Linked DNA regions of Marinobacterium aestuarii. The protein of the gene in region 1 interacts with the protein of each later gene in a pairwise test. Links are inferred from orthologs where the notes say so. Each region holds a gene or a part of one and is shown in the gene's direction. Other genes may lie near its edges.

Region 1 (6,265 bases):
TGGAGCAGGGTCTGGAAGTGCTGCCCATCCTGAACAAGATGGACCTGCCCCAGGCCGAGCCTGAGCGTGTGCGCGAAGAGATCGAAGAAGTCATCGGTATTGATGCCAGTAATGCTGTTGCCTGCTCGGCCAAGAGTGGCATGGGCGTTGGTGATGTGCTGGAAGCCCTGATCACACATATTCCGCCGCCGGTTGGTGACCTGGACGCACCGTTGCAGGCGCTGATTATTGACTCCTGGTTCGACAAGTATCAGGGCGTGGTCTCCCTCGTGCGGGTCAAGCACGGTGTGCTGAGGCGCAAGGAAAAGGTACTGGTCAAATCCACCGGGGTGTCCTACCCGGTTGATCAGGTGGGTATTTTTACCCCCAAGCAGACACCGACAGATGCGCTCAAGGCGGGTGAAGTGGGTTATATCATCGCCGGCATCAAGGACATCCACGGCGCGCCGGTCGGCGATACCCTGACCCACGCCAAGACGCCGGATACGCCAATCTTGCCGGGATTCAAGAAGGTTCAGCCGCAGGTCTACGCCGGGCTCTTCCCGACGGATGCGGATGATTACCAGGATTTCCGTGACGCCCTCGACAAGCTGACGCTCAATGATGCCTCGCTGTTCTTTGAGCCTGAAACCTCTGATGCCCTGGGCTTCGGCTTTCGCTGCGGCTTCCTTGGCATGCTGCACATGGAGATCATTCAGGAGCGACTGGAGCGTGAGTACGACCTCGATCTGGTCACCACAGCCCCCACGGTTGTGTACGAGCTTGAGCTCAACACCGGTGAAGTCGTACACATCGACAGCCCGTCCAAACTGCCGGATCCCGGCTCAGTGCGCGAAATGCGTGAGCCCATCGTTGAAGCCAACATCCTGGTGCCGCAGGAATTCCTCGGCCAGGTTATCGGCCTCTGCGTGGAAAAACGCGGGACTCAGAAAAACATGCATTATGTCGGTCGGCAGGTGCAGGTGAAATATGAATTGCCCATGGCGGAGGTCGTACTCGACTTCTTTGACCGACTCAAGTCAGTCAGCCGTGGCTATGCATCGCTCGAGTACAACTTCATTCGCTTTGAAGCAGCCCGCCTGGTGCGCATGGATATTCTCATCAACGCCGAGAAGGTTGATGCGCTGGCGGTGATTCTGCACAAGGATAACGCCGAGTATCGTGGCCGTCAGTTGTGCGAAAAGATGAAGGAGCTGATTCCGCGGCAGATGTTCGATGTCGCGATTCAGGCGGCGCTCGGCGGCAAAATTATTGCCCGCAGTACGGTGAAGGCGCTGCGCAAGAACGTACTGGCCAAGTGCTATGGCGGCGACGTGAGCCGCAAGAAAAAACTGCTCTCCAAGCAGAAAGAAGGCAAAAAACGCATGAAGCAGGTCGGCCGGGTCGAGATTCCGCAGGATGCATTCCTTGCCGTACTGAAAGTTGACAGTTAAGGACAGACGATGAATTTCGATTTTGCTTTGGTACTTGTGGTTGCGACCTTTCTGGCCGCGATTGGCTGGTGTGTGGACAAGTTCTGGCTGGCGCCGGCGCGCAGTGCCAGGGTACAGAAAGCACAGCTGCAGCTGTCGGCGGCTCTGCCGCAGGAGACACTGATCAAGCTCAACCAGGTGCCAGGCTGGATCGATCTTTCCCGTTCGCTCTTCCCGGTGCTCTTTGTGGTGCTGGTCCTGCGCTCCTTTCTGGTTGAGCCGTTTCAGATTCCGTCGGGCTCCATGCTGCCGACGCTGAAGATTGGTGATTTCATTCTGGTGAACAAGTATCACTTCGGCCTGCGACTGCCGGTGCTGAATACCAAAGTCGTCGATTTTAATACGCCCGAGGCGGGTGATGTTGTCGTCTTTAAATACCCGAAAGACCCGTCGGTTAATTACATCAAGCGCGTCATTGGTCTGCCGGGTGATCGTATCCGCTACCAGAACAAGACCGTATTTGTGAATGGAAAGCCGCAGCCGCAGCAGCTTCTGGCCCAGCTTCCGCCCCTCAAACCACAGCAGTTGCTGCTGGCGGAGAATCTGGACGGGGTTCAGCACCAGGTCTACCATGATGTTGCCGCCAGCGGAATTGTCGGTGAGTGGGTTGTGCCACAAGGGCAGTACTTTGTCATGGGCGATAACCGCGACAACAGTAATGACAGCCGTTACTGGGGCTTCGTGCCGGACGAACTGCTGGTGGGCAAGGCTTTCGCCGTCTGGATGCACTGGGAAACCTTCTTCAGTCTTCCGTCGTTCGGCGATGTGCGTCTGATTGAGTAATCATGTAGCTGCCTGGTGAATAGGGGATTGAAATGATTAATGCTGTGAAAAGGGAACAGGGCGCGTCTTTCGTTTCCATCCTGATGGGGATGGTCGTTGTCGGCGTTTTTCTGGCGGTAGGCTTTAAGCTGTTTACACCGTACAAGGAGCACGCGACCGTTAAATCCATTATTGAAAATGTGATTAACGATCAGGATCAGGTGTCCAAGGAATTTCGTTCCATTCGGCGCACGATTTACGATCGCGCCATTATTAACCAGGTGCGGGCCGAGCTGTCGCGGGAAGATTTCCTCAAAATTGAGAATATAGACGGCAAGATCCATTTTGATCTTGTCTATGAAGAGCGGGTTCCGATGTTTTATAACGTCGATGCCGTGGTTAAATTTAACGAGCATTACGAAGTCATAAAACCTTGATCAAACCGACCGCAGATCTTAGCCGACGTCTGGGCTATAGCTTTAACGATCCATCTTTACTGGAACTGGCACTTACTCACCGCAGTTGCGGCAAACGCAATAACGAGCGGTTGGAGTTTCTCGGTGATTCCATCGTTAACTTTGTTATCGCCGATGCGCTCTTCCGGCAGTTTCCCCAGGCGCGTGAAGGTCAGCTGAGCCGCCTGCGGGCGCGCCTGGTCAAGGGCGAGACCCTGGCCGAGGTGGCCCGCGAGCTTGATCTGGGCGAGTATCTGCGCCTGGGCTCCGGCGAGCTGAAAAGCGGCGGTTTCAGGCGTGACTCGATTCTGGCCGATGCGACCGAAGCGGTGATGGGAGCCATCTATCTGGATAGCGACCTGGAAGTCTGTCGTGGCTTTATCCATCGCTGGTTCAAGGAGCGTCTGGAAGAGCTTGATCTGAACGAATCCCTCAAGGATGCCAAGACCCGGCTGCAGGAACATCTGCAGTCTCGACGTCTGGCACTGCCGGACTATGAATTGATTGCAGTCGACGGTGAAGCCCATTCCCAGACTTTCTTTATCCGCTGTCATGTGACCGGCTTGACGGTGCCGAGTGAAGGTGAGGGCAATAGCCGCCGCCAGGCGGAGCAGGAAGCAGCAAGGCTTGCGCTGATCGGACTGCAGGTGGAGAAAGCCGAATGAGCGATGAATTTGAAATGCCGGAAATGCCACCAGTACCTGGCGCTGAACCCTACGAGGGCGAGCAGCGCTGCGGCTTTGTGGCGATTGTCGGGCGCCCCAATGTGGGCAAGTCGACGCTGCTGAACCATATACTCGGTCAGAAGCTGAGCATCACATCGCGCAAGCCCCAGACCACGCGGCACCAGATCCTGGGCATCAAGACCGAAGACGACCTGCAGGTCATCTATGTCGATACTCCCGGGCTGCACCGTGATCAGGGCAAGGCACTGAACCGCTACATGAACAAAACAGCCGCCGATGCGGTGCGCGATGTCGACCTGGTGGTGTTTGTGGTTGACCGGACCGCCTGGACCGACGAAGACGACCTGGTGCTGGAGAAGCTCACCTGGGTACCTTGCCCGGTGGTACTGGTGGTCAACAAGGTGGATCAGCTTAAGGACAAGTCTGAATTGCTGCCGCACCTGGAGATGGTGACCGCCAAGCGTGAATTTGCTGAAGTGATCCCCATTTCCGCCAAGAACGGTCACAATGTGCCGCGCCTGGAGGAACTGGTGGAGCAGCATATGCCCGCCGCTGAACACTATTACCCGGAAGATCAGATTACCAATCGCAGCTCGCGTTTTGTCGCTGCAGAGCTTGTGCGTGAAAAATTGATGCGCAATCTCGGGGAGGAAATTCCCTACGGCACCACCGTCGAGATTGAACAGTTTGTACAGGACGAGTATGGCCTGCTCACCATCAGTGCGCTGATACTGGTTGAGCGCGAAGGGCAAAAACGCATTGTGATCGGTGACAAGGGCGCACGCATGAAAACCATCGGCCGGGATGCCCGGCTGGACATGGAACGCATGTTTGACAGCAAGGTCATGCTCAACCTCTGGGTCAAGGTACGCAAGGGCTGGGCGGATGACGACCGGGCACTGCGCAGTCTGGGTTATGACGACTAAGGCGGGTGCTCGCTGCATAGCCTCCGCACCCTGGGTTGCGGCGCCGCGATGGTCGGCCTGATCAGCACTTCGGAAGCCGTCATGCATACTGAGTATTTCTGATGGACTATCGTGTCGATGGGCAGGCGGCTTATGTGCTGCATGCCCGTCCCTACCGAGATACCAGCCTGCTGGTGGACTGCTTTACGCTGGAACACGGCAAGGTCAGCCTGGTCGCCAGGGGCGCGCGCCGTCCAGGTTCGCGTTCCCGCTCCAGTCTTCAGGCGTTTGTGCCGCTGCAGCTGAGCTGGTCTGGGCGCAGCGAGCTGAAAACCCTCGGTCAGGCCGAGGCCGTGGCGCCACCGGTCTTTCTGCAGGGGCGGGCTCTGCTCTGTGGCCTCTACCTCAACGAGCTCTTGCAGCGCCTGCTGCAGCCCATTGATCCCCACCCCAGATTGTATGTTTATTACCAGTACGCGCTGACCGAACTGCTCTCGGGGCAGGATATCGAGGGTGCACTGCGCACGTTCGAGCGGCATTTGCTGAGTGAGATCGGCTATGCGCTGGAACTGAGTGATCTGGATGCTCAGGCGGTGTATTTTTTGCGACCCGAAGGCGGACTTCAGTCTGTCACCGCGCTGCGCGACACCGATCGGCAGCGCTGCTTTGGTGGTCAGCAGCTGCTGGCCATTGGCGAAGATGATTATTCGGAGCCACATACAAGACGTGCGGCCAAAAGGCTGATGCGCCTGGCACTGGATCAGATGCTCGGTGGCAAGGCCCTGCGCAGTCGTGAACTTTTTCAGCGCCCTGCCGTGCCTGCGGGCATTGTGGCAGGGCACTCTTGAATGAAAGGAGATAAGTGTGATTGAGCCAAGCCGCTTGTTGCTGGGAGTCAACATCGATCATATCGCTACCCTGCGTCAGGCCCGGGGCACCCGTTACCCCGATCCCGTGCAGGCAGCGCTACTGGCTGAAGAAGCCGGTGCCGACGGTATCACGGTGCATCTGCGCGAGGACCTGCGTCATATTCAGGAGCGTGATGTACGTCTGCTGAAAGAAACCCTGCAGACCCGCATGAATCTGGAAATGGCGGTTACCGACGCAATGCTGGCTTTTGCCGAAGAGATTCGGCCGGCACACAGCTGCCTGGTGCCGGAAAAGCGTGAAGAGCTCACCACCGAAGGCGGCCTCGATGTGGCGGGGCAGGAAGGCAAGATGAAAGCGGCCTGTGACCGTCTTGCTGCCGCCGGTATTGAGGTGTCGCTGTTTATCGATCCCGACCGCGCCCAGATCGATGCGACGTTGCGCTGCGGTGCACCGGTCATTGAGTTGCACACCGGTGCCTACGCCGATGCGACGACTGCCGCTGCACAGCGCACCGAGCTTGAGCGCATTCGTGATGCTGCTTGCTATGCCTGGGAGAAGGGTCTGATCGTGAATGCGGGCCACGGGCTGCACTATCACAATGTCGAGCAGATTGCTGAAATCCCCCATCTGAATGAGCTGAATATCGGCCACGGCCTGATCGCCCGCGCCGTCTTTGTCGGGCTCAAGGATGCGGTTGCCGAGATGCGCCGTCTGATGCTCGAAACCCAGGCGCGGGTGCAGCCACAGCGGGATGCGCTCAGCCGATGATCGCCGGCATCGGTACCGATCTGGTACAGATCGACCGTATTGCCGCAGCTCTGGCGCGCACGCCGCGCCTGGCGCAGCGTATTCTCAGGCCACAGGAGCTGGCGGGCTTTGAGGCCAGCCAGGATCAGGCGCGTTATCTGGCCAAGCGTTTCGCCGCCAAGGAGGCGGCGGTCAAGGCGCTGGGCACGGGTATCGGCCGTGGTGTGAGCTGGCAGCACCTTGAAATCGCGCACGATGCTCTGGGCAAACCAGGCCTGCAGCTCAGTGGTGGGGCTCAGACGCGCGCCCTTGAACTGGGCATCAGCCGATTGCACCTGTCCTACAGCGATGAGCAGCAGCTGGTGGTC
Region 2 (6,255 bases), 870 kb from region 1 along the record:
TGAGCAGGAAACCACAGGAATGGACAGGCTGGTCGACAAGGCCGGGAAGCTGGCTGCCTGGCTGGTGCTGATCGCAATGTTGATCAGCGTATTCGAAGTCATTTCACGTTACATCTTCAATGCCCCGACGACCTGGGTACATGAAACCACCATTTTCCTGGTGGCCTCTATTTTCGCCATAGGTGGCCCCTATGCGCTGGCACGCAACCGACATATTCAGATTAGGATCGTGCTGGATCTGCTGTCACCCCAAAAACGCCGCTGGCTGGAAGTGCTGAATCTGGTACTGGGCATCGGATTTTGCGTTGCCATTGGCTATGCGGCCTGGGTGCTGGCTCACGGGGCCACCCATACACCCACAGGTGACTGGCGTCTGGAGACATCAGGCTCATCCTGGAACTCCCCGCTGCCGGCGTTCACCAAGATTGTCATCCTCCTGTCCGTTGTGCTGATGGCACTGCAGTTGATTGTCCGCCTCTGCGGGTACTTCAAGAACAAGAAATAACCAGTTGCTGCTACGGGTATCGCTCCATGACTATTGAAATCGCAACCTATTTGCTCGTCTCTTCCATATTTGGCCTGCTGGTGCTGGGTTTGCCGCTGGCCTTTGTAACGGGGTTGGTCGCGGTGCTGTTTACCCTGGGTTGGTTTGGCACCAGTGCCATCCCGCTGGTGGCCAGCCGTATTTTTGGCTTTGTTACCGAGTATTCACTCGTGGCAGTGCCCATGTTTGTCTTTATGGCAGGCTTACTGGATCGCTCTGGGATGGCCAAAGACCTGTTCAACTCCATGCGAGTTTTCTCCGGCCGCCTGCCAGGGGGTGTCGCTGTTCAGACGCTGGTGGTGGCGTTTTTCCTGGCGGCTATATCGGGCATTATCGGCGGTGAAATTGTGCTTCTCGGTGTTATTGCTCTGCCGCAGATGCTCCGCTTGGGTTATAACAAGCGCATTGCGATTGGAGTGGTCTGCGCTGGCGGTTCGCTCGGTACCATGGTGCCGCCGTCTATAGTGCTGATTATTTATGGCCTGATTTCCAGCGTATCAATTGCCGACCTGTTCAAGGCTGCTTTCTTGCCCGCCATTCTGCTGATGGCAGCTTACATGTGCTACGTCGTGTTTATTTGCTGGCGCTACCCTGAAATGGGCGGCGCGCATATAACCGCAAGCAACGATCAGCCTAGGCTCAGTTTTCGTGAAGCGGTACAGGGTATGGCCTATCCGCTGGTAATTGCAGGGCTGGTGCTGGGCAGCATTTACGGAGGAATTGCCTCGGTAACTGAAGCGGCATCCATGGGCGCTGCCGCGGTGATGCTTGCCGTTAAACTGCGGGGTGAATTTACCCTTGGCATGCTCAAAGAGAGCCTGGGTCAGACGCTGGAAACCTGTGGCATGATCGTCTGGATTGGGATCGGAGCCGCCTGCCTGGTCGGAGTCTATAACCTCATGGGTGGCAACCGCTTTGTATCCTCCGCCATCATGGGGCTGGATGTAGCGCCGCTGGTGATCATTCTGGTGATGATGCTGATCTTTCTGATGTTGGGTATGTTCCTGGACTGGATCGGCATTGCCATGCTCTGCCTGCCCATATTTGTCCCTATAGTGCAGCAACTGGGCTTTGATCTGGTGTGGTTTGGCATTCTGTTCGCGATCAACATGCAGGTGTCCTATATCAGTCCACCCTTTGGTCCCGCCGCTTTTTATCTCAAGAGTGTGGCGCCGGCGGACATATCGCTAAAGGATATCTTTGGCGCGCTGGTTCCCTTCATTCTGATACAGCTGGTGGTATTGGGGCTGCTACTGAAATTCCCGCAGATTGCCACTTGGGCGCTGTAGCGCTGAGTGCATGTCGATACTGAATGTAATGCCGGGGATGCCGGCGTTTCAGTCGTGCGGCGTTATTCATTCCCACCGCGATTGTTATGCAAGCCTGTTGGGTTGCCGGCAGGCGCGCGGATCCAAAGACGAAGTAGCGGGAGGTTATCAGCGTGAGTTTGAGGGGCAGAAAACGGATAGCCTTAGCCCTGATCGGCGTATTCTCTGGCTGTGCAGGGCTCATGCGTAAAACAGCTTTAGTATCGTGTGCAGACGAGGTCAAAGCGCAAGCTCTATGTTATCCTTCACGGCTATAGAAAAGCTTGCCGGTGGTAGCGGCAAGCCCTGCAGAGCGAAGTGGAGAAACCGATGGCACGCGGCGTTAATAAAGTAATTCTGGTAGGCAACCTGGGCGGTGATCCGGAGGTGCGTTACATGCCTTCCGGCAATGCGGTGACCAACGTGACTCTGGCGACCAGCGAAAGCTGGAAAGACAAGAACACCGGGCAGATGCAGGAACGCACCGAATGGCACCGGGTGGTATTTTTCAACAAGCTGGCCGAAATCGCCGGCGAATACCTGCGCAAGGGCTCCCAGGTCTACGTTGAGGGCGCGCTGCGCACCCGCAAGTGGCAGGATCAGAGCGGCCAGGACAAGTACACCACCGAAATCGTAGCCAGCGAAATGCAGATGCTCGGTGGCCGTGGTGGTTCCGGTGGCGGCGGCGGTGCCGACGCAGGTGACAACTACAACCAGGATACGGGTGGTGGTTATTCTCAGCAGCCGCAGCAGCGCTCCCAGGCACCACAGCAGCGGCCGCAGCAGGCGCCACAGCAGAATTATCAGCAGCCCCAGGGTGGTCAGCCAGCACCCCAGCAGCGCCCGCAGCAGGCTCCGCAACAGCCGCAGCAGCCGGCGCCGGGCTTTGATGATTTTGACGACGATATCCCGTTCTGAGAGTTACCTTAGATATTTATGTAAAGAATACCTCTGGAGCCCCCGTTTTACGGGGGTTTCGCGTTTTGGCGGTTCTTAAGGAAGAACGCGGACGCGTCGCGCCGGCTGTCCAGGCGAGTCATACGGAATTTAAGTTGATTGATCGTTTAATTAAAATAGATTATGTTGGTGGCATCGCAAATTAACAGACGTCGGTCAGTGTATTGCAGTAACCCGGTTGCGGGTTGTCCAGAACAGCACTGTCGGTCACGGGAGAGCGCATGACACAGCAGAAGTACGACTACATCATCATCGGTGCGGGTTCCGCCGGCTGTGTGCTGGCCAATCGTCTCACCGAGAGCGGCAAGCATCAGGTGCTGCTGATTGAGGCAGGTGGCAGCGACAAGAGCATCTTTATCCAGATGCCCACGGCGCTGTCCTATCCGATGAATTCGCCCAAGTACAGCTGGCCGTTTGAGTCCGAGCAGGAGTCCGGTATCGACAACCGACGCCTGCATTGCCCGCGGGGCAAGGTGCTGGGGGGTTCTTCGTCCATCAACGGCATGGTGTATGTGCGTGGTCATGCCTGCGATTTCGATCAGTGGGAAGAGCAGGGCGTTCAGGGCTGGGGTTATCAGCAGTGTCTGCCGTACTTCAAACGGGCCGAGACCTGGTCCGGCGGTGCCGATGATTACCGTGGTGGCAGCGGCCCGCTGTCGACCTGCAGTGGCAACGAGATGCGCCTCAACCCGCTGTATCAGACCTTTATCGATGCCGGCGTTGAGGCCGGTTACCCGGATACGGCCGACTACAACGGCTATCGCCAGGAAGGTTTCGGCCCCATGCACATGACCGTCAAGGACGGGGTGCGGGCGTCTACCTCCAACGCCTATCTGCGCGAAGCGCTGAAGCGGCCGAACCTGCATTTGGTATCCCGCGCGACCACTCACCGGGTGCTGTTGCAGGGCAAGCGCGCTACGGGTGTGGAATACAGCGTCGGTGGCAAAACACAGACGGCAATGGCCGCTGTCGAGGTTATTCTGTCGGCGGGCTCTGTGGGGTCGCCGATGCTGCTGCAACTGTCGGGTATAGGGCCGCGTGAGGTGCTGGAAGAGGCCGGCGTGGCGCTGCAGCATGAGCTGCCGGGTGTCGGCGAGAACCTGCAAGATCATCTGGAAGTCTATTTCCAGTACCGCTGCAAGCAGCCGATATCACTTAACGGCAAGCTCGGCCTGATCAGCAAGGGCCTGATCGGCACCCGCTGGCTGATGTTCAAAAACGGCCTGGGGGCGACCAATCACTTTGAATCCTGTGCCTTTATCCGCTCGCGCGCCGGGCTGAAATGGCCGGATGTGCAGTACCACTTCCTGCCAGCGGCCATGCGCTACGATGGCCAGGCTGCCTTCGATGGTCATGGTTTCCAGGTGCATGTGGGGCCTAACAAGCCTGCGAGCCGCGGTCATATTCGTATTCGCTCGGCCAACCCCAAGGACACGCCGAGCATTCGGTTCAATTATCTGCAGGCCGAACAGGATGTTATCGACTGGCGTGCGGTTATTCGCCTGAGCCGCGAGATCATTGCCCAGCCGGCATTTGATGCCTACCGCGGTGACGAGATTCAGCCGGGCAAGGATATCCAGAGCGACGCGCAGATTGATGCCTGGGTGCGACAGAATGTGGAGAGTGCCTACCACCCGTCCTGTACCTGCAAAATGGGTGCGGATGATGATGCCATGGCGGTGCTGGATGCGCAGTGCCGAGTGCGTGGCCTGGAAGCGCTGCGGGTGGTGGACTCATCCATCTTCCCGACCATCACTAACGGTAATCTTAACGCACCGACCATCATGGTGGCGGAAAAGGCGGCCGATATTATCCTGGGCAAGGCGCCCTTGCCGGACGCCGGTGTGGATGTCTGGATAGATCCACAATGGCAGCAGCAACAGCGTTTGAACCCGCCGGCCTAGCTGACGGGTCTCCCAGCTTGGCGCTGCGTGACGTGGCAGGTCTTCAGGGCGCCTGCCAGCGCGCAATGATCTGATCGACAAGCTCGGTCAGATCCGCGGCGCTAAAGTCCGGCACCGGCACGCCTGCTGCCGGTAGCATCGCGTTGTGCGTGCGTGTCACCAGCGCGCCGTAACCGCCAGCGGCCTGGGCACCCAGCGTATCCCACAAATGACAGGCGACCAGGCACAGGTCCGACATCGCCACACCCATCTGCGTTGCCACAAGACGGTAGCTTTCAGGCGCCGGCTTGAATTTCTGCACCGACTCAACACTGAATGAATGTTCGAAAAACTCGCTAATCCCGGCGCGCTCCAGCGGCGTGGGTGAGGTTGCGCTGGCCGAGTTGGTCAGGGTCACCAGCCTGAAACCCGCATCGCGCAGGCGGCTGAGCGCTGGCACTACATCGGGATGGGCCGGCATGCTACTCATGCGCAGCTTAAGTTCATCGATGTCGCCATCGGTGATCGCTACCCCATGAATGCTGGCCAGCATGCGCAGGCTTCCCACGGCCAGTTCGCCAAAGGGTGTGTAGAGATTTGAAAGGGTCATTGCCTGGGAATAGAGGATAAGTTGCGCAAACCAGTCTCTGAATACCCGCCGGTCGCCAAAGAGGCGTTCAAACAGAGGCTCAAGGGTGGTGATATCCAGCAGTGTCTCATTCACATCAAATACGATGACAGGCGCAGCTGTGTCCTTGGGCATGGGGGGCTCCTCTTTCGGTGTGTTTGGCGGAGACGACTGCATCATGTCATGGTGGGCCGGTTCATGCGCTGCAGAGAGACATCCAGGTGCTGCTGGATCAGCTGTCTTCGTGCAGCAGGCGCGCCAGTGTCTGGTGCGCCAGGCGTCGGGCGGTGGTGGCGTCTGAGGTTGGGCTGGCCAGGGCACAGTTTATCCACAGGCCATCGATCAGGGATGCCAGCAGCAGAGCGGCATCCTGGGCTTCATTGGCGGGCAGCATTTCGCGAAAGTTGTGCAGCAGATTAGAGCGCATGCGGGCACCGCGGATGCCGGACAGCCGCTGCAGCGCGGCATCGTGGGGTGTTTCGGCCCAGAACGCCAGCCAGCAGGTCACTACTTCAGGCGCAAACTGCTCGGCGGAAAAGTTGCCATCAATGATGGCAGCAATGCGTTCCCGGGGCGAGTTGGCGCGGCTCCAGTCGCTGTAGATTCCATCGGTCAGCTGGCGCATCAGCTGACGCATGGTTTCAGCCAGCAGATCGTTCTTGCCGTCGAAATAGTGGTGAATAATGCCGGTGGAAACCCCCGCGATCTTGCTGATCTTCGCCACAGTGGTATTGGCGTAACCGTACTGATGAATGACGGCTGCTGTGGCTTCAATCAGCTGCTTGCGTCGAATCGGCTGCATTCCAACCTTGGGCATGTCGGTTCCTTGTAGCGAGTGACACCTGGGTCGGACATGATCGTTGTTTTTGGCGAGCGCTTCAACAGCGCAGTCCATGTCGGCCGGGTGCAATCGGATGTCGTTATATGGATGGCAGA

The links.
Region 2: the proteins of recO (region 1) and ssb interact in binary tests that used the Escherichia coli proteins (3 or more experiments, as listed by UniProt). The link is inferred for Marinobacterium aestuarii from one-to-one orthologs.

Annotation. Positions count from the first base shown.
Region 1 is NZ_CP015839.1:3,983,011-3,989,275, reverse strand. The notes cover bases 3,462-6,265. They hold recO (DNA repair protein RecO), read left to right. Parts: upstream 3,462-4,402; coding sequence 4,403-5,128; downstream 5,129-6,265. Other genes in these bases: acpS (holo-ACP synthase), read left to right, coding at 5,915-6,265; pdxJ (pyridoxine 5'-phosphate synthase), read left to right, coding at 5,148-5,918; era (GTPase Era), read left to right, coding at 3,462-4,301. Outside these bases: lepA (translation elongation factor 4), read left to right, coding at 1-1,433; lepB (signal peptidase I), read left to right, coding at 1,443-2,255; A8C75_RS17345 (DUF4845 domain-containing protein), read left to right, coding at 2,288-2,671; rnc (ribonuclease III), read left to right, coding at 2,668-3,354; more of era, read left to right, coding at 3,378-3,461. UniProt on the Escherichia coli protein: Involved in DNA repair and RecF pathway recombination.
Region 2 is NZ_CP015839.1:4,851,228-4,857,482, reverse strand. Bases 1,182-3,975 are described here. They hold ssb (single-stranded DNA-binding protein), read left to right. Parts: upstream 1,182-2,181; coding sequence 2,182-2,769; downstream 2,770-3,975. Other genes in these bases: betA (choline dehydrogenase), read left to right, coding at 3,030-3,975; A8C75_RS21275 (TRAP transporter large permease), read left to right, coding at 1,182-1,833. Also shown: A8C75_RS21280 (TRAP transporter small permease subunit), read left to right, coding at 1-505; more of A8C75_RS21275, read left to right, coding at 532-1,181; more of betA, read left to right, coding at 3,976-4,712; A8C75_RS21260 (haloacid dehalogenase type II), read right to left, coding at 4,756-5,454; transcriptional regulator BetI, read right to left, coding at 5,552-6,136. UniProt on the Escherichia coli protein: Plays an important role in DNA replication, recombination and repair. Binds to ssDNA and to an array of partner proteins to recruit them to their sites of action during DNA metabolism. Acts as a sliding platform that migrates on DNA via reptation.